4 regions of the Halomonas sp. DP8Y7-3 genome follow, and region 1 is predicted to be linked to each of the others. Evidence: predicted binding sites of a transcription regulator. Region 1 holds the regulator's gene; each other region holds the start of a gene.
The links. Region 1 encodes sigma-54, which starts transcription at its own class of promoters, with help from an activator protein. Its sites were predicted from a motif close to TGGCACNNNNNTTGCTNT; they were not measured.

Region 2: the regulator sigma-54 is predicted to act here: its motif matches at 2,768-2,785, upstream of speB (agmatinase).
Region 3: the regulator sigma-54 is predicted to act here: its motif matches at 3,665-3,682, upstream of KUV86_RS04115 (nitrate reductase).
Region 4: the regulator sigma-54 is predicted to act here: its motif matches at 3,828-3,845, upstream of KUV86_RS07890 (P-II family nitrogen regulator).

Annotation. Positions count from the first base shown of each region.
Region 1 covers NZ_JAHVIO010000014.1:330,600-336,560, forward strand. The annotation lists gene lptC (LPS export ABC transporter periplasmic protein LptC) at 1-394, shown strand, start outside; gene lptA (lipopolysaccharide transport periplasmic protein LptA) at 439-969, shown strand; gene lptB (LPS export ABC transporter ATP-binding protein) at 969-1,694, shown strand; gene KUV86_RS16035 (RNA polymerase factor sigma-54) at 1,889-3,301, shown strand; gene hpf (ribosome hibernation-promoting factor, HPF/YfiA family) at 3,482-3,790, shown strand; gene ptsN (PTS IIA-like nitrogen regulatory protein PtsN) at 3,797-4,279, shown strand; gene rapZ (RNase adapter RapZ) at 4,511-5,392, shown strand; gene KUV86_RS16055 (HPr family phosphocarrier protein) at 5,395-5,664, shown strand; gene KUV86_RS16060 (hypothetical protein) at 5,728-5,961, shown strand, end outside.
Region 2 covers NZ_JAHVIO010000011.1:120,835-126,795, reverse strand. The annotation lists gene KUV86_RS14355 (DUF805 domain-containing protein) at 537-1,049, shown strand; gene KUV86_RS14350 (sigma-54 interaction domain-containing protein) at 1,079-2,617, opposite strand; gene speB (agmatinase) at 2,854-3,804, shown strand; gene KUV86_RS14340 (YjiH family protein) at 3,898-5,283, shown strand; gene KUV86_RS14335 (HD domain-containing protein) at 5,302-5,928, shown strand; gene KUV86_RS14330 (5-guanidino-2-oxopentanoate decarboxylase) at 5,925-5,961, shown strand, end outside.
Region 3 covers NZ_JAHVIO010000003.1:402,923-408,883, forward strand. The annotation lists gene nirB (nitrite reductase large subunit NirB) at 1-4, opposite strand, end outside; gene KUV86_RS04100 (NAD(P)/FAD-dependent oxidoreductase) at 4-1,338, opposite strand; gene KUV86_RS04105 (CmpA/NrtA family ABC transporter substrate-binding protein) at 1,564-2,622, opposite strand; gene KUV86_RS04110 (ANTAR domain-containing response regulator) at 2,619-3,233, opposite strand; gene KUV86_RS04115 (nitrate reductase) at 3,832-5,961, shown strand, end outside.
Region 4 covers NZ_JAHVIO010000004.1:587,465-593,425, forward strand. The annotation lists gene KUV86_RS07865 (ferredoxin--NADP reductase) at 1-344, shown strand, start outside; gene KUV86_RS07870 (SDR family oxidoreductase) at 453-1,088, opposite strand; gene KUV86_RS07875 (DUF3820 family protein) at 1,228-1,443, shown strand; gene glnK (P-II family nitrogen regulator) at 1,600-1,938, opposite strand; gene KUV86_RS07885 (ammonium transporter) at 2,129-3,379, opposite strand; gene KUV86_RS07890 (P-II family nitrogen regulator) at 3,427-3,765, opposite strand; gene KUV86_RS19940 (accessory factor UbiK family protein) at 4,165-4,539, shown strand; gene KUV86_RS07900 (YifB family Mg chelatase-like AAA ATPase) at 4,681-5,961, shown strand, end outside.

The DNA.
Region 1 (5,961 bases):
CGAGGGTGCGCCCCATCAGCGCATCACGACCCCGCGTCTGGTGCACACCCCGCTGGATGACATCACCCGCGTCGACCAACCTGACATGGAGCTTGTCGATGACAGCGGCCGCCTGTGGATCGCCACTGCCACCGACGGCGAACTTGGCCCGGACGGCAACCCTCTGACACTGACCGGAGATGCCCACCTCGAGGCCCCTGCCGAGCGCTGGCAGCTGGATACCGAGGTGCTGGTCTATGACAGCGATTCAGGCCACGCCTGGAGTGAGACGCCTGCGGTATTGCGTCAGCCCCCCCAGGAAATGCGAGGCGAGCGCTTCGATGCCTGGATCCATGACAATACCGCCCGTCTGACCGACAATGTCACCGGCTATCATCCGCCAGAGCCTCAATAAGCCAGAGCCGCTCTCAGCCCGAGCTCTAACAAGGAGTCACTTCCATGATGCGTTCCCGTCCCGCGCTACTGCTCGCCCTGGCCCTGGGCCTGACGAGCGTCGCCACCAGCACCGTCACCCTGGCGCTGGAAAGCGACCGCAGCGCCCCCATTCAGGTAGAGGCCGACCAGCTGGACCTGGATGACCGCGCAGGCACAGCGGTGTATACCGGCGATGTGCGTATTCAACAGGGCAGCATGCTCCTGACCGGTGAGCGTGTGGAAATTCAGCGCAACGACCAGGGTCAGCTGTCCCGCGCCACGGCGACTGGCTCCCGCGCCTACCTGGAGCAGCAGCCTTCGCCGGAAGAGCCGGTGGTCAAGGGCTGGGGCAAGAAGGTGGTCTACCATGTTGCCGAGCGCCGCATGGAACTCATCGACCAGGCGGAATTGCACAAGGCCAATGACACCTTCGACGGCGCCTACCTGGAGTACTTTCTGGATCGCCGCGTTGTCCAGGCTCGCTCCAGCGCACAGGGTGTCGACGGCCAGCAGCGCATTCGCATGACCCTCGAGCCGGAAAGCCAAGGAAACTGATGAAGACTCTCCACGCTCGCCATCTGGCCAAGAGCTACAAGAAGCGCCGCGTCGTCCAGGACATCAGCCTGTCCATCGAACAGGGCAGCATTGTGGGCCTGCTGGGCCCCAACGGCGCAGGCAAGACCACCTCCTTCTACATGATCGTCGGACTGGTCAGGGCGGATGCTGGCACCATCAGCATCGACGATGACGACCTGAGCCGCGCGGCCATGCACCAGCGGGCACTGGCGGGTATTGGCTACCTGCCCCAGGAAGCCTCCATCTTCCGCAAGCTGTCCGTAGCCGACAACATCATGGCGATCCTCGAGACCCGCAAGGACCTCGACCGGGAAGGTCGCCAGGCGCGCCTTGAGCAACTGCTCGAAGACTTCCATGTCAGCCACATTCGCGACAACCCGGGCATGAGCCTGTCCGGCGGGGAAAGACGCCGGGTCGAGATCGCCCGAGCCCTGGCCACAGAACCCGCCTTCATTCTGCTCGACGAACCCTTTGCCGGGGTGGATCCGATCTCCGTCGGCGAGATCAAGTCGATCATTCGCCAGCTCAAGGCTCGTGACATCGGCGTCTTGATCACCGACCACAACGTGCGCGAGACGCTGGACATCTGTGACCGCGCCTACATTGTCGGCGACGGCCAGATCATCGCCGAAGGCAGTGCCGAGTCGATCCTTGCCAACCAGCGCGTCAAGGAAGTCTATCTCGGCGAAAACTTTCGCCTTTAACCACTATATTAGCGCTGCCGGGCCGCTATGTAGGCAGGGTCTTCATGGCGCCCGCTCGACCTTGCACTGACGCGCATGCGGGGCACAGCAAGCCCTGCGCGCCACCCCCTGCCCACAAGTTGGCAAGAAGCTTGCATGGTACCTGACCCGCCGTTAGGGTAAGGCTTTTCAGCTCCACGAACGGAAGTCACATCATGGCCCTCAAGGCGTCACTGCAGCTGAAGATCGGCACCCAGCTGACCATGACCCCTCAGCTGCAACAGGCTATTGGCCTGCTCCAGCTTTCCACGCTGGACCTGCGCCAGGAAGTCCAGCAGGCGCTCGAGGCCAACCCGATGCTCGAGCTGGAGGATGAATTCGGCGAGCTGCAGGTCAAGGACAGCAAGGACGACGACTGGGCCGACGAGATCCCCTCCGAGCTAACGGTCGACAGCGACTGGTCCGATACCTATCAGGACCTTGGCACCGCCCCGGCCGGCAGCGCCGAGGCGCCAGACTTCGAGCGCCAGGCCAGCGGGCAATCCCTGCATGGCCACCTTAGCTGGCAGCTGGCCCTGCTGGACCTCAATGATAATGACAGGCGCATCGCAGAGTGCCTGATTGACGCGGTCAACGGCGATGGCTACCTGGTGGGACACCTTGACGATATCGCCCAGGGCCTGGCCGATGACGACGCTGCTGCCCCGCCCCTGCAGGACGTGGCGTCGGTGCTGGCCAGGCTGCAGCAATTCGAACCTACCGGTGTATTTGCCCGAGATTTGCGCGAATGCCTGCAGCTGCAACTGGACAGCCTGCCCCGTGACACCCCCCTTCTGCCCCAGGCGGGAAGACTGGTACGCCAGTTTCTCGAGGCACTGGCCAGCGGTGATCGTCGTCTGCTGAAGCGCCGCCTGAGCCTGACCGAAGAGCAGCTGGATGATGTCATCGAACTGATCCGTGGCCTCGACCCTAGGCCTGGCAGCCAGTACGGCGACAGCGACAACGACTATGTCATTCCCGATCTGGTGGTCCGCCACACCGAAGAAGGCTGGCGCGTCGAGCTGAACCCTGAGGCGATGCCACGCCTGCGCATTCAACCCGACTATGCGGCCTTGATCCGACGGGCCGACAAGAGCCAGGACAACCAGTTTCTGAAGGACCATCTGCAGGAGGCGCGCTGGCTGATCAAGAGCCTGGCAAGCCGCAACGACACCCTGTTGAGGGTCGGACGCGAAATCATGGAGCGGCAGCTCGACTTCCTCGAGCAGGGTGAAGCCGCCATGAAACCACTGGTGTTGGCAGACATTGCGGCCAAGGTCGAGATGCACGAATCGACCATCTCCCGGGTGACGACCCAGAAATTCGTGCATACGCCACGGGGAGTGTTCGAGCTCAAGTATTTCTTTTCCAGCCAGGTGGGTCAGGATGGGGATGCCCATTCCAGCACTGCCATACGCGCCATGATCAAGTCGCTGATCCAGCAGGAGCCGCCTCGCAAACCGCTGTCTGACAGCAAATTGGTGGAGCTGCTCGCCGAAGACGGTGTCAACGTCGCCCGACGCACCGTCGCCAAGTATCGAGAAGCGATGAATATTCCCTCTTCAAGCGAGCGCAAGCGCCTGCGCTGAGCCCGGTCAGATGGCTCGAGACAGGCGGCGAGCAGAGCGCGTAGCGCAGTTACATGAAAAGCGCAAGCGCTTGAAATATCGCACGACATCTGCGTCTTAATGCGTAGAAGCAGGGGGGTTTGCAGGATCGGAAAAAGGGTTACAATCGAGCAACCACCCGCAAGAGCAAGGAGCCTTGTCATGCAAGTCAACATTACCGGCCACCACGTCGAATTGACCGATCCCCTGCGTGACTACGTACAAGAGAAGCTCGCCCGTGTGGAGCGCCACTACGACAACATCACCAATGTGCAGGTCACCCTCTCGGTGGAGAAGGAGCGCCAACAGGCTGCCTGTACGCTTCACGCTGCCGGTGCAGACCTGCATGCAGAAGCCCAGGACGGCGACATGTACGCCGCCATCGACGCCCTTGCCGACAAGCTGGACCGCCAGCTCGTCAAGCACAAGGAAAAATCCCAAGCCCGCGCCCAAGGCGCCGGAATTCGCTGACCTCTCATGACATTGGATGCCATTCTCCCCCCCGAGCGCACGCTATTTGACGTCCCGGGGGGCAGCAAGAAGAGGGTGCTGGAATTTTTCAGCACCTTCATTGCGCAGAACACACCAAGCCTGGATAGCCAGGAAGTCTTCAGTCGCCTGATCGGCCGCGAACGTCTGGGTAGCACCGGCATCGGCAATGGCGTGGCCATTCCGCATGCTCGCAACCCTCACTGCAAGGCCCCTATCTCTGGCTTTCTCAAGCTGGCAGAGCCGATTGATTTCGACGCCATCGACGGCGAACCGGTGGACCTGGTCTTTGTCTTGCTGGTGCCTGAAGAAGCGGATGATGCTCACCTAGCCTTGCTGGGCCAGGTGGCCGGGGTCATGAATGACGCCGATACCCGACATCGTCTGCGCCACGCGACGTCCCAGCGCGAGCTGCACGAGCGCTTGCAGGAAGCGATTCGCCAGCAAGCCCCCGGCGACGCCACGAGCTGACGGCACGCAGCGAAAGCGCCTTGATCCTATGTCTTGATGGCGCACGCCTTGCCTGGCGCCTTGAAGAATGGCGCCTCGCTGATGGGGATCTCGCTGATTAACCTCTAGCTGATTGCCATTTAGCTGATTACCATCTAGCCAGATAGCACGCTCTGATCGAGCGTGATCTGGCCGTCACCGCGCGGTTGACACCAACTGCCCTCTTATCGCCCCCTGCCAAGGAGACAGGACATGCAGCTCGTGATCATCAGTGGTCGCTCTGGCTCGGGAAAGTCCGTGGCGCTTCAGGCTCTCGAAGACCTGGGCTTCTATGCCATCGACAACTTGCCAGCGACGCTGCTGGGGTCACTGGTCGAAGAGCTGGAGAATGGACATTCACAGCGCATTGCCGTCAGTGTCGATGCGCGCAATCTGCCCGAGGCGCTGGAGCGTTTTCCCGCGCAGCTGACGGCGCTGAAGCAAGGTCCCATCGACTGCCAGGTCGTCTATCTCACCAGCGACGCGCGGATTCTGCTGGAACGCTACTCCCATACTCGACGCCGTCACCCGCTGACCCGCAATACCGACATGACCCTGGCCGAGGCCATCGAGTCCGAGCAGAAGGCGTTGTCTGGCATTCGCGACCTGGCAGATCTGATCATCGACAGCTCCCGCCTGTCCGTACACGAGCTGCGTTCACGCATCGCCGAGCAGGTGGCCGATCATCGCAGCGGCCAGCTGAGCCTGACCATCGAGTCCTTTGGCTTCAAGCGTGGCGTGCCCCCCGACGCCGATATCGTGTTCGATGCACGCTGCCTGCCTAACCCCTACTGGGAGCCATCGCTGCGGGATGCCAACGGCTGCGATCAAAGCGTGATCGCCTTCCTTGAGCACTATCAAGACGTCGCCGACATGAAGCGCGACATCCTGACCTGGGTGCGCAACTGGCTGCCACGCTATCAGGCCAGCCAGCGCAGTTATCTGACGGTGGCCGTGGGCTGCACCGGGGGGCAGCATCGCTCGGTCTATCTGGCCGAGAGCATCGCCGCGGCGCTGGTCGACGACCACCCGAGAATACGCCTGCGCCACCGCGAGCTTGGCCAGCAACGTCGTCTGGACAGCGGGGCACAATGAGCGTGGCCAGACGCGAGCTGACCCTTACCAATCGCCGCGGGCTGCACGCTCGGGCGGCCACTCGCCTGGTCACCTGCTGTCAGGCGTTCGACGCCTCCGTGACCGTGCACCACGGTCAGCGCTGTGGGGATGCCGCCAACATCATGTCCCTGCTGATGCTGGCGGCCCCCTGCGGCACCGTGCTGACCCTGGAAGCAGAAGGTCCCGACGCCGATGCGGTGCTCGACGCCCTTGAGGCCTTGTTCGTCGCACGCTTCGACGAAGACGCCTGAGGCCCTCGGCCACTGCGCTGACCCTGCCCTACCCTTCGATTTCGCCTCGCTTCAAAGGACATCATGCAGCTTATCCAGACTGGCAAGTACACCGAGGTCCACTACGACCCGGATCAGGATGCCTTTATCAAGACCTTCACACCCAAGGCGAGCGATCGCTGGCGCTACCGCCTGGGCATTCGCCGCTACCCGGGACACAACTTTCGCTACGTAGCCCGTCGCCTGGAGCGCCTGGGAATCGACACGCCCACCATTCTTGACGCTCAGCGCTACCGTCTGGTCACCGCCAACGTCCAT
Region 2 (5,961 bases), on a different contig from region 1:
AGGAGCAAAAGCAGACAGGCCGCGGGGCTGCGGCCTGGCAATGCCCCACAGTATTTATCATGATAAATAGAGGGTCAAGATCATCGCCCGGGTGCAATGTCACGGCGAAGTGCGAGGAACGGACGTCCAAGCTTCAGACCATCATCCTAGGGGGTGGCGTAACGTCGCAGCATAGCCTTTGCCAAACTACTCTGATTGAGGCGCATAACGCCTACAAAAACTGCTCTAACTAGCAAATACACAAAGAAAAAACGCAGAACGCGCCTGACACCCTTGCACAACTCTCCGTCAAGCACCTAACAATTACGCAGGGGTGATCCGAATCATCCTTATGAACCAGCACGATTTACGCGGATCGTACTAGAACTTGCGCCATCGACTATCTGGTCACAGTGCGAAACTCGGTAGGATTCACATCAGCACATGGCAGCAAGTCTCATACGTTCGTTCCGCCCTTGCGCATTGTCGGCGCACAGGCACTAAAGACAGGAAACTCGCCCAGGACATTCGTACAGGAACCTCAGGACGATCCGCCGATGCAACGACCTACTGCTTCCACTCTTCAAGATGATGTGGCGTCTTGTACCAACGTGCCCCGCCACCCCTTGGACCCACGTCCGGGCCTGCCCGGCTACTGGTTCGACAGCATCAGCGGACGCGAAAGTCGGGCTGACTTCTGCCTCAACGCCATCCTGGCCCTCTCTTGCTACTACGCAGGTCTATGGGCCTTGATCATCACCGCGCCCGACCTCCACGACAGCGTCTCTCCGGAGGGACTGCTGGTGGGGGCAGGCTGGCTAGTGGTCAGCGTTTATCCCCTGGTGCTGCACGGCGTTCGCCGCCTGCATGATGTGGGCCAACGCGGCCACTGCAGCGTCATGCTGCTGTTTCCCGGAGCCAATCTCCTGCTGACGGTGGTCCTGGTCATGCAGCCCGGCGAAACGACCATCAATGAGCATGGTGAGCGCGAGCGGGGGCATCAAGGGGTGATGGCGGTCAAGTCACTGCTTACCGTAGGCATCTGGGTCAGCTGCTTTTTCCTGTTCTGACGGCGGTACCATCGCCGGCCACGCGCCGCTCAGCCAATCCTGAGCCCATGCTGCCGGAGCTTGCGCACCACGCTCGGCTGGCTGATCTCCAGGCGCTCGGCAATGGCGTAAGTGCTGGACAGCGTTCGGCAGCAGTCCGCCAGAATCTCTCGCTCGACCCGGGCAAGCGTCTCTTTCAGACCCTCCCCGTCGCCCCTGCCTGGCGACGCCCAGATCTCCTCCGCCGTATTCCTCGAACCCGTCACGCTCCTACTGTCGTCGGAGGCACGCCCGATCTCCTCCGTGGCCGCGCCAGCAGCAACCGCGGAGGGGGAGAATGGCGGGGACGTCACCTGGCCCGATGCTTCCGGCGCGGCCGCCGCGGGCACCTGCCTGCCGGGCAGCACTTCGCGTGCTTGAATCACATCGTCACTGGCGAGCCAAGCCCGCTCCATGACGTTCTCCAGTTCGCGCACATTGCCGGGCCACTCCCACCCCATCAGGGCCTGCCAGACGTCCCGTGCCAGCATCTTGTCTCGCCCGTAGCGCCGGTTGAGCCGCGCAAGCTGACGTTCGACAAGGCCCGGAATATCCTCTCGCCGCTCGCGCAGGGGCGGCAGGGTGACGGGAATGACGTTCAGCCGATAGTAGAGATCCAGTCGAAACAGTCCCTCCTCGACCCGCGCCGAGAGATCCTGATTGGTGGCGACGACCAGACGAAAATCGACGCGCCGGGGCGCTCGGTCCCCTAGTCGCGTGATGCTGCCGTCCTGGATGGTCTTGAGCAGCTTGGTCTGCACCGACAGCGGCAGCTCACCAATCTCGTCGAGAAACAGCGTGCCGCCCTCAGCCTGCTCGATCAGCCCCTTGCGGCCACCGGGGGCCGCTCCGGAAAAGGCGCCCTGGCAGTAGCCAAACATCTCGGACTCGAACAGGCTTTCCGGGATGGCGGCGCAGTTGACGTCGATGAATGGCCCTTCCTTGCGTGAACTCCAGCGATGAAGCTGGCGAGCGAACGCCGTCTTGCCGACTCCTGACTCTCCCAGCATCAGCACGGTGGCATCGGTAGGGGCCACACGCTTGAGCAAGAGCGCCACCTCGCCCATGAGCTGGCTCTTGACCTCGAGATGCCCAAGCTCCTGTTCCTGCAAGCCACCCTGGAGGCCACTCTCCGACTCGATCGCGTGACCGCGTCTCAGGTGCTCGCTGAAGCGTCGCTGCAGCAGCGCGTACTCCTGCTGCAACAGCTGCAGGTCGGTCAAGTCCATGGAGCGACTCACCACGGCGATAAGGCGCTCGCCTTGAAACACCGGATGTGCCTGGGCAATCACCCGCCGCCCGGTACCCGTGTGCTGCACCAGTTGGGTGGGTTTGCCCGTGCGAATGACTTCAAGACTGACCGACGGCGTCAACACGCCCTCCGCTTCGAGCCGCTGCACGCTGGTGGCACAGAGCTCTTCACAGGACATGCCGTAGACCGCCGCCGCTCCGGGACTGACGTCCCGGATATGGCCATCGGGCGCGACGATAAAGAAGTGATCGTGCGCCGTGTCGATAATCGTCTTCAGTATCAGCGCATCGTCAGTCATCGGCGATCCATAAACGCATCATTGATGCAAAAGTGTATCACGGCTAGCCCCGCCATTGATTCAATAGTGAATCAACGAGCCCCGGATATCGCTCCGTGTACGGCAACTTCGTGCACATTTTTTGCGCCTTTAGTATAACAATCGCAGAACTGGCACACCTCCTGCTTAAACAAACCTATGCATGCCTGGCCAGTCGTCTGGCCAAGGTGACCTCATCAGCGATGTCAGGAGTTCCAGTGAGCGACTTCAACCAACCCCTCGGCGGCAACGAAATGCCTCGCTTCGGCGGTCCAGCCACCATGATGCGCCTGCCTACTCAGGATAGCGCCCAGGGGCTCGATGCCGCCTTCATCGGCATTCCCATGGACATCGGTACGTCCAACCGTCCCGGCACTCGCCTGGGGCCGCGCCAGATTCGCGACGAGTCGCGCATGCTGCGTCCCTACAACATGGCAACGGGGGCCGCGCCCTTCGACAGCCTGCAGGTGGCAGATATCGGCGACGTGCCGATCAACACCTTCAACCTGCCGAAGAACCTGGACATCATCTCCGGTTTCTATGACCAGGTACTGGCCCATGACTGTGTGCCGCTCACCCTGGGCGGCGATCACACGCTGACCTGGCCGATCCTGCGCGCCATCGCCAAGAAGCACGGCCCCGTTGGCCTGATCCACATCGATGCCCACGCTGACGTCAACGAGCACATGTTCGGTGAAGAAGTCGCTCACGGCTGTCCGTTCCGCCGGGCTCAGGAAGAAGGCCTGCTGGACGCCAACCGTGTGGTGCAGATCGGCCTGCGTGGCACCGGCTATGCCGCTGAAGACTTCGACTGGTGCCGCCAGCAAGGCTTCCGCGTGGTGCAGGCCGAGCAGTGCTGGCACAAGTCGCTGGAGCCCCTGATGGCTGAGGTTCGCGAGCAGATGGGCGATGGCCCGGTCTACATCTCGTTCGACATCGACGGCCTTGACCCCTCCGTCGCACCGGGCACCGGCACCGTCGAAATGGGCGGTCTGACCTCGGCCCAGGGCCTGGAAATCGTGCGCGGCGCCAAAGGACTCAACATTGTGGGTGGTGATCTGGTGGAAGTCTCCCCGCCCTACGACCCCAGCGGCAACACCGCGCTGATGGGGGCCACCCTGCTGTATGAAATGCTGTGCGTGCTGCCCGGCGTCAAGCGCCGTGACTGACCGTTGACAGGGCCAGGGAGAGGCCCTGGTTCGTCCCTATGAGGCGCTCCTTAAGGAGCGCCGAACACTACAACATCAAAGAGTGACCCTCCCATGTCTTCCCATCTGCACTCTGCCGACAAGATCACCACCCAAGGGGGCAAGCTAAGCACCCACGGTCTGCTCAAGTTCCTGATCCCGTCTGTGATCGGCATCCTGCTGTTCCTGGTACCTTTCTCCGTAGGCGACACCATCAATATCGGCATGGGCTTGGCCGCCGACTGGCTCAAGGCCACGCTTGGCGATGCGCTGCCGGCCATTGCCACGGTGGTACTCACGCTATCGCTGGTGCTGACGCTGCTGGTCAAGCTGACCAAGCCCGGCTGGGCTAGCCAAGGTGCCCTGAAAGAGCTGTTCGACATCGCGCCGCTGTGGGTCGTCATGCGCGCGCTGGGCGCCCTTTTTGCCTTGATGACCTACTTCCAGGTCGGGCCCGAGATGATCACCGCCTCCTTCACTGGCGGAGTGATGCTCAACGACCTTGCGCCGGTGCTGCTGACCTTCTTCTTCTTCGCCGCCATCCTGCTGCCTTTCCTGGTCGACTTCGGTTTCATGGAGTTCATTGGCTCCATGGTGCGCACCCCGTTCCGCAAGATCTTTGGCCTGCCCGGCCGCAGCGCCATCGATGCCACGGCGTCCTGGATGGGCTCCGGCACCGTAGGCGTGCTGATCACCACTCAGCAGTATGAGCAGGGCTACTACAACGCTCGCGAAGCCTCTGCCATCGCCACCAACTTCTCCATCGTCTCCATCGCCTTTGCGCTGCTGGTGACCAGCTTCATCGGCATCAATCACCTGTTCATTCCCTTCTACCTGACCGTGGTCGTGGCAGGTCTGGTGGCCGCAGTCATCATCCCTCGCCTGCCGCCGCTGTCGCGCAAGGCGAATACCTACTACGAGCCCGTGGGCTGCCAGATTCAGGAAGAGAACACCAGTAACCAGAGCCTCTTGCGCTACAGCCTGGGCATTGCCGTCGCCCGCGCCGAAACCGCTCCGGGACCGGCCAAGCTTGCCCGCCTGGCACTGTTCAACGTGGCCGATATCTTCTTCGGTCTGCTGCCGCTGGTCATCGCCATCGGCACCGTCGCGCTGGTGCTGGCGGAATTCACGCCGCTGTTTACCTGGCTGTCCATGCCGATGGTGCCGGTGCTGGAGTGGATGGGTCTGCCGGAAGCCGAGGCTGCGGCTCCCGCCACCCTGGTCGGCTTCGCCGACATGTTCCTGCCGGCGGTACTGGCCAGCGATATCGAAAGCGAGCTGACGCGTTTTGTCATCGCCTGTCTGTCGCTGACTCAGTTGATCTACATGTCGGAAATCGGCGCGCTGCTGCTCAAATCCAAGATCCCCCTCAAGCTGTGGGAGCTGGTCGTGATCTTCCTGCTGCGCACCGCCATCACGCTGCCGATCATCGTCGTCATGGCCCACTGGCTGGTGGGCTGACAGGGGAGAAAACCCGAGATGACTTCCAACGACTCACAGGCCGCCGGCAAGGCGGCCTTCACCCGCATCGATGAAAGCACTGCTGAGGACTGGGCGCTGATCGCCGCCCACGACGCTGACTACCTGGCGGGGCTTCCCGACACCATCCTGACGACCCTTGCCCGCCTGGGCGAGGGTCACCAGCCCTACCAGATCAGCCGGCTCGATCACTGTCTGCAGAGCGCAACCCGCGCTGAGCGAGCCGGTGCCGATGAAGAAATGATTGTCGCTGCCCTGCTGCATGATATCGGCGACGAACTGGCGCTGTTCGACCACGCCGCCTATGCGGCCTCGATCCTGCGCCCTTTCGTCAGCGAGAAGACCCACTGGATCATCCAGCACCACGATGTCTTCCAGGGCCACTACTACTGGGACAAGGTCGGTGGCGACAAGGACGCCAGGGAGCGCTTCCGCGGTCACCCCTGGTTCGCCGACTGCGAGGCGTTCTGCCGGGACTGGGATTGTCCTTCGTTCGACCCGGACTATGACACGCTGCCGCTATCGCACTTCGAGCCCATGGTTCGGCGGATCTTTGCCCGGGTGCCCTACTCGCTGGCCCCGGACCCCGCCCTCACTCCCCCCATGTCCCAAGGAAGCACCGTATGACCTGCGCTGAACTGCTGATTCGCCTGCTGCGCG
Region 3 (5,961 bases), on a different contig from region 1:
TCATCAGGCGGCATCCTGGTGGTGTGAAGAGTCGGAGTGAGGCGCTGCGTGGGCGCTGAGCAGAGCGTCGGTGTCGGCCTGGCCGAGCAGCAGGGAATGACGCACGCGGTCCAGACACGTACCTTGTTCGGCCAGTGAAAATAGCCATGGACCCATGCGCGTGTCGCCGTACAGTACGGCGCCCTCGAGCTTTCCATCGCGCAGCAGCAGACGACGATATTCGCCGGTATCGTGATAGCTCAGCACTTCGTGGTCGCTGTCTGGCTCGGTAGGACCGAAGGCATACAGGTCGACGCCCGACACCTTCAGCTTGGTGGCGCAGGGCTTGTCGCTGTAGGCATCTGCAGCCTCGCCGCTGAGACGGGCGGCGAGTATCTCGACCTGGCGCCAGATGGGCTCTACCAGGCCGTAGGTGCTGTCACCGAACTGGCAGCATTCACCCACCGCCGAAATGCGTGGATCGGATGTGGCCAGGCCGTCATCCACATGGATGGCCCGATCGCAGTGAAGGCCCGCCGCTTGGCCGAGGTCGATGTTTGGCGTAATGCCTGCCGCAATCACGACGCAATCGGCCTCCAGTGCCGTTGGCTGTCCGCTGAGGCGCACGCCACTGACCTTGCCCCCGTGATCGCCGATGATGGCGTCGAGACGAGCCCCAGTGTGCAGTGTGATGCCGCGCTGACCGAGTTCGGTGGCCAGCATGCTGGCGGCGACAGCGTCCAGCTGGCGGTTCATGACCCGCGATGAGCGCTGCACAACGCTAACCTGCATGCCTCGCCCGGCAAGCCCTGCCGCTGCCTCAAGGCCAAGCAGACCGCCGCCCACGACCACGGCGGTGCCGCCGGCTTCAGCGATGGCCGCCAGCCGGGCAGCATCGTCCAGGTCACGGAAGCCATGCACGCCTTCAAGGTCGATGCCGGGAATCTCGGGCATGGCACTGCGCGAGCCCGTGGCCAGCACCAGGTGGTCATAGCACAGTACTTCACCATCACCGCACTCGACGCGCTGGCGTCGACGGTCGATGTTTACCACCCGGGTGCCAAGGCGCTGGCCGACGATCGGAAAAGGGTGGTCATCAAGCGACAGGGCCATGCTTTCGCGCTCGATGTCTCCGGCAAGCCAGCTGGACAGCAGTATGCGGTTGTAGGCGGGGTGGGGCTCGGCGCCGATGAGGGTGATATGGCTCGGTGCCCCGGAACGTCCCTTGAGGCGTGATACCAGCCGATGCGCGGCCATGCCGTTGCCGATGATCACGAGGTGACCTGTCGTGGGGCTTGCCTCAGTCGAAGGGGATACGGTGCTAGGATGTGCGGTATCCGCTTGCGTCTCGCTGGACATGGTAAAGGCTCCAAAAACGCCAAAGACGTCTCTCACTCCCCCAGCATTGGGGGGTGAAGAGACGTCTTTGTCTGAGTCGATGCGATCGCCGTTGATCGCGGCCGGCCAGGGCCGGTGTCATGTCAGTGAGTATCCAAGTTTCGTGCCGGGATACGCGGTTCTTCTTTTTTTACAACGTCTTGCTAAAAGATGAGGGTGCGTGGTGCAGCACCACGACGGAGAGTACTACGGGGTGATGGCACTTGGTTGGTGCAACGCCTCGTCGTGATGCACGCTGCTGTAGCAGGTCTCCAGCGTGACGTCGTCCAGCTCCCGCCCTCTGGCCATGAGCAGCGGTTGGAGCCGCTCGGCCATGCCATAAAAGTCGCTGGGGTGAGGGCGCAGGCCTTCACTCAGCAGGGGATAGCCGGGAGCGCAGCCCACGGGCAGTTCGTCGAGATGAGCGACCGCCTCATCCAGGTAGGGGGGCAGTGCCAGCCATTCCAGCGCCTGGCGGCGGGCGCCTGTCGCGCTGTCCAGCCAACTGGCGGCGGCCCGCAGCGCCCGGATGAGGGCGGCCAGCGTGTGGGGGTAGCGACGCGCCCAGGACGCGGTGACGCCGAGCACCTTCTCGGGATGGCCCGGCATCATGTCCGCGCCGCTGGCGATGACCTTGCCGACCTGTCGAAATTCGGCCTGGCTTCCCCAGGGCTCGCCCACGCAGAACCCATCGATTTCGCCCTCGCGCAAGGCGTCCACCATTCGGGGAGGCGGAAGCGCGACCAGCTCCACCTCGCTGTCGCTGTCGATAGCGCCGAGGGATAGCCATTCACGGAGCAACAGGTGCTGGCAGGAGTAGGGGTAGACCATGGCCAGCCGAGGCTTGGCCAGACCCCGGGTCAGGCAGTCGCGCAGGGCCAAGGCGGAGCCTTGCGGGCGGGGCAGGTCGCTGCGCACATCCAGCGCATTGGCCAGCCGCTGGGACAGCACCAGGGTATTGCCCTGGCGGCCCAGTACCATCGCGGCCAGCGTTTCGCAGGGCGCCCGTGACAGACCCAGACTCATGGCCAGGGGCATGGGCGCCAGCATGTGGGCACCATCGAGGAGTCCGGCAGCGACCTTGTCGCGCAGTGTCGACCAGGCGTTCTCTCGTGACAGGCTGACATCGAGGCCCTGCGCGCTGAAAAAGCCGCCTTCCCTGGCGATGATCAGCAGTGCCGCGTCCAGCAGCGGGACGAAGCCAAGGGTCAATCCTGCGAGCTCTGGTGCGCTGGTCGATGCCTGAGTGGCCTTCCCTATGCTCATGATCCCTGCTCCAGTGGTTTGAGAATATCGATGACGTTCTGGGCGACCTGGGCGATGCGCTGGCCGCGGTCCATGGCCAGCTTGCGCAGCATCCGGTAGGCCTGTTCTTCATCGCAGCTCTGGTGCTTCATCAACAGGCCCTTGGCCTGTTCGATGCGCTTGCGGTCGGCCAGCTGATTGCGAGCCTTGTCGAGGTCTCTGCGCATGCCCTGAAAGGCCTCGAAGCGGGCGATGGCAACCTCGATCACGGCCTTGACCCGGTTGGCGGCCAGGCCATCGACGACGTAGGCGCTGACCCCCGCCTTGACCGCTGCCTTGAGGGATTGCGGATCATGCTGATCGGCAAAGAAGACCACCGGCCTGGGATTTTCCCGTTGCAGCAGGGCCATGCTCTCCAGGGTGTCCCGGTCGGGGGATTCCATGTCGATAATGACCACATCGGGCTGATGCTGGCGCACCATGTCATTCAGGCTTGCCGGACTCGATAGCCGGCAGACGACCCGATGGCCATCGTTGGCCAGGGCCTCTTCGACCATGGCCGCGCGCACGATCTCATCGTCGACGAGCAGCACACTCAAGGTGTCAGGTTCAGGCATCGGCATAGAAGGCATGGCTCTTGTCGGGCGCTTGGTAAAGGTAACGGTGTGGTTGGAGGCACTGGGTAGTGGCAACTTGCCTCTGGTGTCAGCTGACAGCTCAGGACGCCGTCTAGGCTTCGCTGGCGGCAATATGTGTTCCACCTGGCTAACTATCTTTTTTAATCAAAGTGATAGCGATGCACGGCTACGGTGCAGCGGGGGGTGAAGGGATGGGCAAGCAGGCAAGGGGCACGAATTGCACCGGATGGGTGCGAAACAACGCTTCGCGGTGAACGTCGTGGTGCATGGCCGCCTCGTTCAGCCGCAGGCAATGCCCTGGCGGGCCCAGAGCGTGAGCCTTCACGCAACAGCCAGGCGGTCGCCCTCGGGCGGAGCGGAAAGCCGGTGTCACCGGGCGCACCTGCCCTGGCTGCCGGCAACCTGGAAGGGGGTTCCTGCCAAGATGGCACGAGGTTTGCTTCTGTAGTGGAAAGCGCAGACATCGGACAGCGACAGGTCTGCGCGCAACGGAAATCCAATGTGGGGTTTCCTCGGCAAAGACGCCCATTCATCTCCTGGCCATGCCAGGCGCTGAGTGGGCGTTTTGCGTGATGGCTCACAGGAGAAGGGGATGACCCAGACAGATCATGACGGCGTGCCAGCCCAGCCAATCCTCGACCATGGCGATGGCAAACAGGCAGGCACGCTGACCACCTGTCCCTACTGCGGTGTTGGCTGCGGTGTCGCGCTGAGTGCAAAGGGGGGGAGCGCCGTGGTCGAAGGCGATACCTCTCACCCCGCCAACTTCGGGCGTCTGTGCGTCAAGGGAACCGCGCTGGCAGAGACATTGGGCCATCACGGCCGCCTGACGATGCCGCGGGTCGATGGTCACGAGACCCGTTGGGAGCAGGCGTTGGATACGCTCGCCGAGCGCCTGCTCAAGATACGCGAAGCCGCGGGGCCGGGTGCCATCGCTGGCTATCTGTCGGGACAGCTGTTGACCGAGGACTACTACGTCGCCAACAAGTTGTTCAAGGGGTTCATCGGTACCCCGCACCTGGATACCAACTCACGTCTGTGCATGGCCTCTGCTGTCGCCTCCTACAAGCGGACCTTTGGTGCCGATGCGGTGCCCTGTAATTACGAGGATCTCGAGGAGGCGGAGCTGGTCGTGCTGGTGGGATCCAACCTGGCCTGGAACCACCCGGTGCTCTACCAGCGGCTGCGGCTGGCCAAGTCGCGTAATCCCCTGTTGAGGGTGGTGGTCATCGACCCACGCGTCACTGACAGCTGCGAGATCGCCGATCTTTACCTGGGACTTCGCCCAGGCTCGGATGCGGCGCTGTTCAACGGGCTGCTTGCGTGGATGGCGCGCCATCAGCGACTGGACAGGGTGTACCTGCAGCGTCATACGGATGGCAGTGACGAGGCGCTGGAAGCGGCATTGGTCGATGCTCCCGATATCGATGCGGTCGCGGCGGCGTGCGACCTGGACCCTGAGCGCCTGGAAACCTTCTACTACTGGTTTGCCACGCAGCTGCATGTGGTGACCCTCTACTCCCAGGGGGTCAACCAGTCGACCAGCGGTACCGACAAGTGCCAGGCCATCCTCAACTGCCACCTGGCCGGCGGCAAGATTGGGCTGCCCGGGGCGGGACCGTTCTCGATCACTGGGCAGCCCAACGCCATGGGTGGGCGTGAGGTCGGTGGCCTGGCCAACCAATTGGCGGCACACATGGATTACCACGCGCCGGGCGCGAGGGAGAGGGTGGCACGCTTCTGGTCGACTCAGACGGTGACCGCCACGCTGCCCGAAGGTCCAGGCTACAAGGCGATCGAGCTGTTCGAGGCGCTGGAGCGGGGAGAGATTCAAGCGCTATGGATTATCGCCACCAATCCTCTGGTCAGCCTTCCCAATAGTGATCGTGTTCGCGCCGCCATCGCCCGCTGTCCGCTGGTGATTGTGTCCGAGTGCATGGAGGATACCGAGCTGGTGGCGCTGGCGGACATCGTTCTTCCGGCCAGCGGCTGGTCGGAGAAGGACGGCACCGTGACCAACTCCGAGCGGCGCATTTCACGCCAGCGTGGTCTTGTTCCGCCGCCCGGAGAGGCGCGCCATGACTGGTGGATCCTGTGTCAGGTGGCCGCCCGCCTGGGTCTGGGGGAGGCCTTCGCCTACACCCATCCGGCCGAGATATTTGACGAACATGCGCGACTGTCAGGTCTCGACAACGACGGTCAGCGCGCTTTCGATATCTCGGGCCTGGCGGGACTTACCCGGCAGCAGTACGACGCCTTGGCACCCATCCAATGGCCGGTCACCCGCTCCGCTCCGCGGGGCACACCGCGGCTGTTCGAGGATGGTCGCTTCTTCACCGAGACCGGCCGAGCGCGGCTCTGGCCGGTCTATGCCAAGGCGCCACAGCAGACCACCAGCCAGCAGTTCCCGCTGCGCTTGAACAGCGGCCGAGTGCGTGATCAGTGGCACACCATGACCCGCACCGCCCGAGCCAGCCGGCTGATGAACCATCGTGCCGAGCCCTTCGTCGAGTTGCATCGTGACGACGCTGCAGCACTGGGCCTGGTCGATCAGGCATTGGCGTCGATCCGTTCACCCACTGGAGAAATGCGGGCTCGTGTGCGGGTCGCCCCTGGCCAACGCCGCGGTGAGGTGTTTGTGCCGATTCACTGGACCCGGCGCTTCAGCCACTCGCCTCAGGCTGGCGCGCTGTTCGGCGGTGTCACCGATCCGCTCTCCGGG
Region 4 (5,961 bases), on a different contig from region 1:
GTCACGTGAATGAGCTGGCTTACGCCGACTTCATCACCAAGGAGCTGCCGGCTCACGAGTACCTGGGCGAGGAGATCAGCGAGAAGCTGGTCTACTACCCCACCGTGACCCGTGAAGACTTCCACACCATGGGCCGCCTGACCGATCACATCCGCACTGGCAAGCTGACCGACGACAAGGGCCTGCCGCCCATCGATCCCAAGCAGGACCGGGCCATGATCTGCGGCAGCCCGGCCATGCTGGATGACACCAGCGCACTGCTCGACGAGCTCGGCTTCAATATTTCCCCGCGCATGGGCGAGCCCGGCGACTACGTCATCGAGCGTGCCTTCGTGGAGAAGTAAGGCACCTCGACAGGACGCCGTAAACGACGACGCCGATGGCCACTTGCCATCGGCGTCGTCGTTGGAGCTGGCGGATTGAATCGCCTGGACTGGCCGGTGTGGCGGTGGTCAGTCGCCGAGCGCCTCGGCGATCTCGCGTTCGCCGTCCAGCAGCACCGTTTCGTGGTTACGGATCTTTCTCTGCCCCAATAGATGGACCAGGGCGAGGGCCACGTTGGCTCGGGATATCTGGTTGTTGCCCCCGGTCTCGTCCAGTGACGTGGCCACCCGGCCGGTGGCGTCGTCGTCGGTGAGCCGGCCTGGCTTGACAATGATATGGTCCACCTTGCTGCTGCGCAGATAAGCATCGGCGGCGAACTTGGCGGCCATGTAGGGCCTGAGTTTCTCCGGCGCTTGCAGCGGCTGCTCGGCTCGCATGGCGCTGACCATCAGCATGCGGTCCAGCCCCAGGCGGCTGGCCTCGTCCGCCACCCGTGTAGCGGCGTAGAGGTCGATCAACAGTGTCTTGTCGGGCCCGGTGTTCGGACCTGAGCCGGCGGTGAACAGCACCTGATCGCAACCATCGAAGGCGGCGGCGAAGTCGTCCTCCAGGTCGGCGACGACCGTCTCGATCCCCTGTTGCTCGAACCAGTCGCGCTGCTCGGCGCGGCGGACCATGGCGCGAATCGGATGTCCCTGACGGTGAGCGATGGCGCAGACCTGGCGGCCGATCTGGCCGTTGGCACCTATCACGAGTGTGGTCATGTCGTCCTCCTTGTCGATACCTAGGAATGACCATGGCGTCGAAGGGGAAGACTTTCAATGGGGAGCGAATCGATGGCGACGCCGCCTGCAGGCCGGTACCCTGTGCGTCTTCCCCTTACCCACCCGCTCAGGAGCAGCGATGAATCCTCAGGACCTGGAACGCCTGGTTACCTTGCCGATGCCTTTCGGCAAGCATCAGGGCACCTTGATCGCCGATTTGCCCGGGCCCTACCTGGCGTGGTTTGCTCGGGTCGGGTTTCCCCCCGGAGAGATTGGACGTCTGCTGGCATTGATGCACGAGATCGACCACAACGGCCTGAGCGACCTGCTAGAGCCGTTGCGACGCCGGGGGTAAGCGGCAGCGAGCGGTATCGGGAAGGAATCCCCAGGAAGCCGTCGCAATGACGGCGTCCCTGCCGGTCTAGTCAGACCGCGTCCTTGTCGGTCTCGCCCGTACGAATACGGATGACCTGCTCCAGGGGGGTGGCGTAAAGAAAGCTGCCATCGCCGGTCAGACCGCGTCCTTGTCGGTCTCGCCCGTACGAATACGGATGACCTGCTCCAGAGGAGTGACGAAGATCTTGCCATCGCCAATCTTGCCGGTGTTGGCGACCTGCACGATGGCTTCGATGACCTGTTCCGTCATGCTGTCATCCACCGCGACTTCGAGCTTCACCTTGGGCAGAAAATCCACCACGTACTCCGCGCCTCGATACAGTTCGGTGTGGCCCTTCTGTCGTCCAAAGCCTTTGACCTCTGTCACCGTAATGCCCTGAACGCCGATCTCGGAGAGCGACTCGCGCACGTCGTCGAGCTTGAAAGGCTTGATAATCGCGGTCACCAGTTTCATGGCGGTTTCCTCATCCTGTCCGTGTAGGGGCGGCGTGCGGCATGTCCGTCGCTAACCCGTGGGCGGCGCGCCGTTGCGCCTGACCTGACTAGTGTGACAAAGCATACCCCTGGCAACCAGCAATAAAAAAGGCCCCCGAAGGGGCCAGGTGGAGCACGCCAGCTCACTGGAGTCGCGGGTAAGCTCAGGCTTACTTCTTGGCGACGTTAAACTCGGGGTAGGCTTCGAGGCCGCATTCGGCAAGGTCGACGCCTTCGTATTCTTCTTCTTCGCTGACACGGACACCCATGATCGCCTTGATGATCAGCCAGACGACCAGGCTGGCGGTGAAGACCCAGGCGAAGATGCCGGCAATACCGAGCAGCTGGGCACCGAAAGTGGCGTCGGCGTTGTTCAGCGGTACCGCCAGGACGCCCCAGATACCTGCAACACCGTGGGCAGAGATGGCACCGACCGGATCATCAAGGCGCAGCTTGTCGAGCACCACGATGGCGACCACAACCAGGATGCCGCCTACTGCGCCGATCAGGGTGGCGCCCAGGGCGCTGGAGGACAGCGGGTCGGCAGTGATGGAGACCAGGCCGGCGATGGCACCGTTCAATGCCATGGTGAGGTCCGCCTTGCGGAACCAGATCTTGGCCAGGATCAGTGCTGCAATGACGCCGCCTGCGGCAGCCGCATTGGTGTTGACCAGTACCTGGGCCATGTTGTTGGCAGAAGCGACGTCGGAAACCTTGAGCTCGGAGCCGCCGTTGAAGCCGAACCAGCCCAGCCAGAGGACGAAGGTACCCAGTGTGGCCAGCGGCATGTTGGCGCCAGGAATCGCGTAGATCGCGCCGTTCTTGCCGTACTTGCCCTTACGCGGGCCGAGGACCAGCACACCCGCCAGGGCGGCAGCGGCACCCGCCATGTGAACAATGCCAGAGCCTGCATAATCGGAGAAGCCTGCTTCAGACAACCAGCCGCCGCCCCAGGTCCAGTAGCCAGACACTGGATAGATGAAGGCCGTCATGACCACAGCGAAGGCCAGGAAGGCCCACAGCTTCATGCGCTCGGCAACGGCACCGGAGACGATGGACATGGCGGTGGCCACGAACACGACCTGGAAGAAGAAGTCAGCGCGAGCAGAGTAGTAGGGGGCATCTTCGCCACCGGCCAGCACGGCATCGACGCTGTTCTCAGTGCCGATCAGAAAGCCCAGATTGGGAATGATGCCGCCACCGTCGGACGAATACATCAGGTAGTAACCCACCAGCAGATACATGGTGCAGGCCACGGCGAACAGCACAATATTCTTGGTCAGAATTTCGGCGGTATTCTTGGCCCGGACCAGCCCGGCCTCGAGCATGGCGAAACCGGCTGCCATCCACATGACCAGGGCGCCGCAGATGAGGAAGTAGAAGGTGTCCAGCGCGTAGCTGAGTTCACTGATATCAACCATGAGAGTGTCTCGCTATTTATTATCGGGAGTCAGGGCAGGGGCGGACATCAGACCGCGTCCGAACCGCGTTCGCCGGTGCGAATGCGGATGACATCTTCCAGCGGCGTGACGAAGACCTTGCCGTCACCGATCTTGCCGCTGTTGGCGGCGTTGCAGATCGCTTCCAGCACGCTGTCCAGGCGAGCTTCGTCGACGGCCACCTCGACCTTGACCTTGGGCAGAAAGTCCACGACATATTCCGCGCCGCGGTAGAGCTCTGTGTGGCCCTTCTGACGGCCAAATCCCTTGACCTCTGTCACGGTGATGCCCTGGACGCCGTTGTCGGCCAGCGCTTCACGAACGTCGTCCAGCTTGAAAGGCTTGATGATGGCGGTGATCAGTTTCATGGCATGGCTCCCTACGTGCATGGGTGGCGGCTTGTTTCCGCTCGGTGCATGGATACGTTGTCATAGCGGGAAATGTGCCACTTTATTCCTAATATCTTTTATTACATGAACTTGGAGTTAATTGAGGGCGTGTTGGATATGCGGGAGGCTGCATAGCGGGGGTAAATTGCGGCACTGCATCAATGACGATGCACTACTTTGGTGCTTGGCGCTGAGGCGCGTGCGCCATCAGTGAGCGCGCGACGTTCCGTCGTGACGGCGGGAAGGACCGTCGTCGTTAGCCAACCTGGCCCGCCAGCGTTGTAGCCAACGTAGGCAGCCAAGAGACATGCGTTGGGCGTCAGGCTTGCGTATGCTGTCGGCAATAGAGTCGCCGTTTTGATGCACAAGGAGAGCCCCATGATCAGTCAGGATCGCATCAGCCGTTTAGCCCAGCAGATTGGAGAGCGTCTGCAGGGCGCTTCTCAGGCCCCGGAAGACATCCAGAAGGGCGTGCAACAGGTGGTGCGTGGCGCCTTCGACCGCCTGGAGCTGGTCTCACGTGAAGATTTCGACATCCTGATGGATGTGCTGCAGCGTACCCGCTCACGCGTCGAGGCCCTCGAGAAACAGGTCGCAGCCCTGGAGAGCCTGGTCGAAGAGCGCGCAGCGGCGGGCCAGACAGGTGTCGATGCAACGCCCGCGGTCAGCGAGGAAGCTGCCGAAATCCCCGTACCCCCTGCGACCCAAGGTCAGGACGGCGCGGCCAAGGGCGGTGAAACGCCATCGGCGTGATCTCTACCAGAGCACTTGGCGAATGTAGCGGGCCGGCATAGGGATATGCCGGCCCGGCTGTTTCTGGCGTGCGCAGGCGGCGAGGGGCCGATGATCGTGGTCTACTGACAGCCATAACGTCAGCCGTCAGGCAGGGAGCCCATGACGCTTGCCATCATCACGACCCGTGCCGGGGTGGGGCTGGATGCTCCAGAAGTTCAGGTCGAGGCGCACCTGGCCAACGGCCTACCCGGAATGACCTTGGTGGGACTGCCGGAAACCGCCGTCAGAGAGAGTCGCGAGCGGGTGCGCAGTGCCTTTGCGACCTGTGGTCTCGACTACCCCTTGCGTCGTATCACCCTGAATCTTGCCCCTGCCGATCTGCCCAAGGAAGGGGGACGTTTCGACCTGCCTATTGCGCTGGGACTGCTGGTGGCATCGGGGCAGTTGCCTGCGGCGGCGCTGGACGGTATTGAGTGTGCCGGAGAGCTGGCGCTGGATGGGCGTCTTCGCCCTGTCGCCGGCATGCTCCCCTTTGCCATGGCTACCCTTCGGGCTGGGCGGCGATTGATCCTGCCTGCCGCCAATGCCCAGGAGGCTGCGCTGGTCAGCGGCCTTGAGGTGCTTCCCGCCGACCACCTGTTGGATGTCATCGCCCACTTGAGTGGACGGGTGCCGCTACAGACGTGTACTGCGGCAGCATCGTCGATGCCGGTCGAGGCAGCCTTGGATCTCTGTGATGTGCGCGGACAGTATCAAGCGCGTCGCGCCCTGGAGGTAGCGGCCGCTGGCGGTCATAACCTGCTGTTCGCCGGTCCGCCAGGGACTGGCAAGACATTGCTGGCCAGTCGCCTGCCCGGCATCCTGCCGCCCCTTGAAGATCATGAGGCCCTGGAAGTGGCGGCCATTCGCTCCGTCTGTGCGCTGCCATTGTCAGAAGGCTTTGGCTGTCGTCCCTTTCGCTCTCCCCACCACACTGCCAGCGCGGTGTCCCTGGTGGGAGGCGGGTCGAGGCCGCGTCCCGGCGAGATTTCCCTGGCCCACTGCGGCGTGCTGTTTCTCGATGAATTGCCTGAGTTCAGCCGGCAGGTGCTGGAAGTGCTCAGGGAGCCACTGGAGAGTGGAGAGATTCACATCACCCGAGCCAGTCACGAGCGTCGTTTTCCGGCTCGGTTCCAGCTGGTGGCTGCCATGAACCCCTGCCCCTGCGGCCACCTGGGGGATCCACGCCAGGACTGCAGCTGCACGGCGTCACAGATTCAGCGTTACCAGTCGCGGCTGTCTGGCCCGCTGCTGGACCGCATCGACCTGCAGGTCGAAGTGCCGGGACTGCCGGTTGAAGAGTTGACCTCTCAGCAGCCTGGCGAAAGCACCGCCATGGTGCGGGCGCGGGTGATGGCAGCGCGGGAGCGGCAAATGGCGCGGGGAGGGTTGAACGCGCGC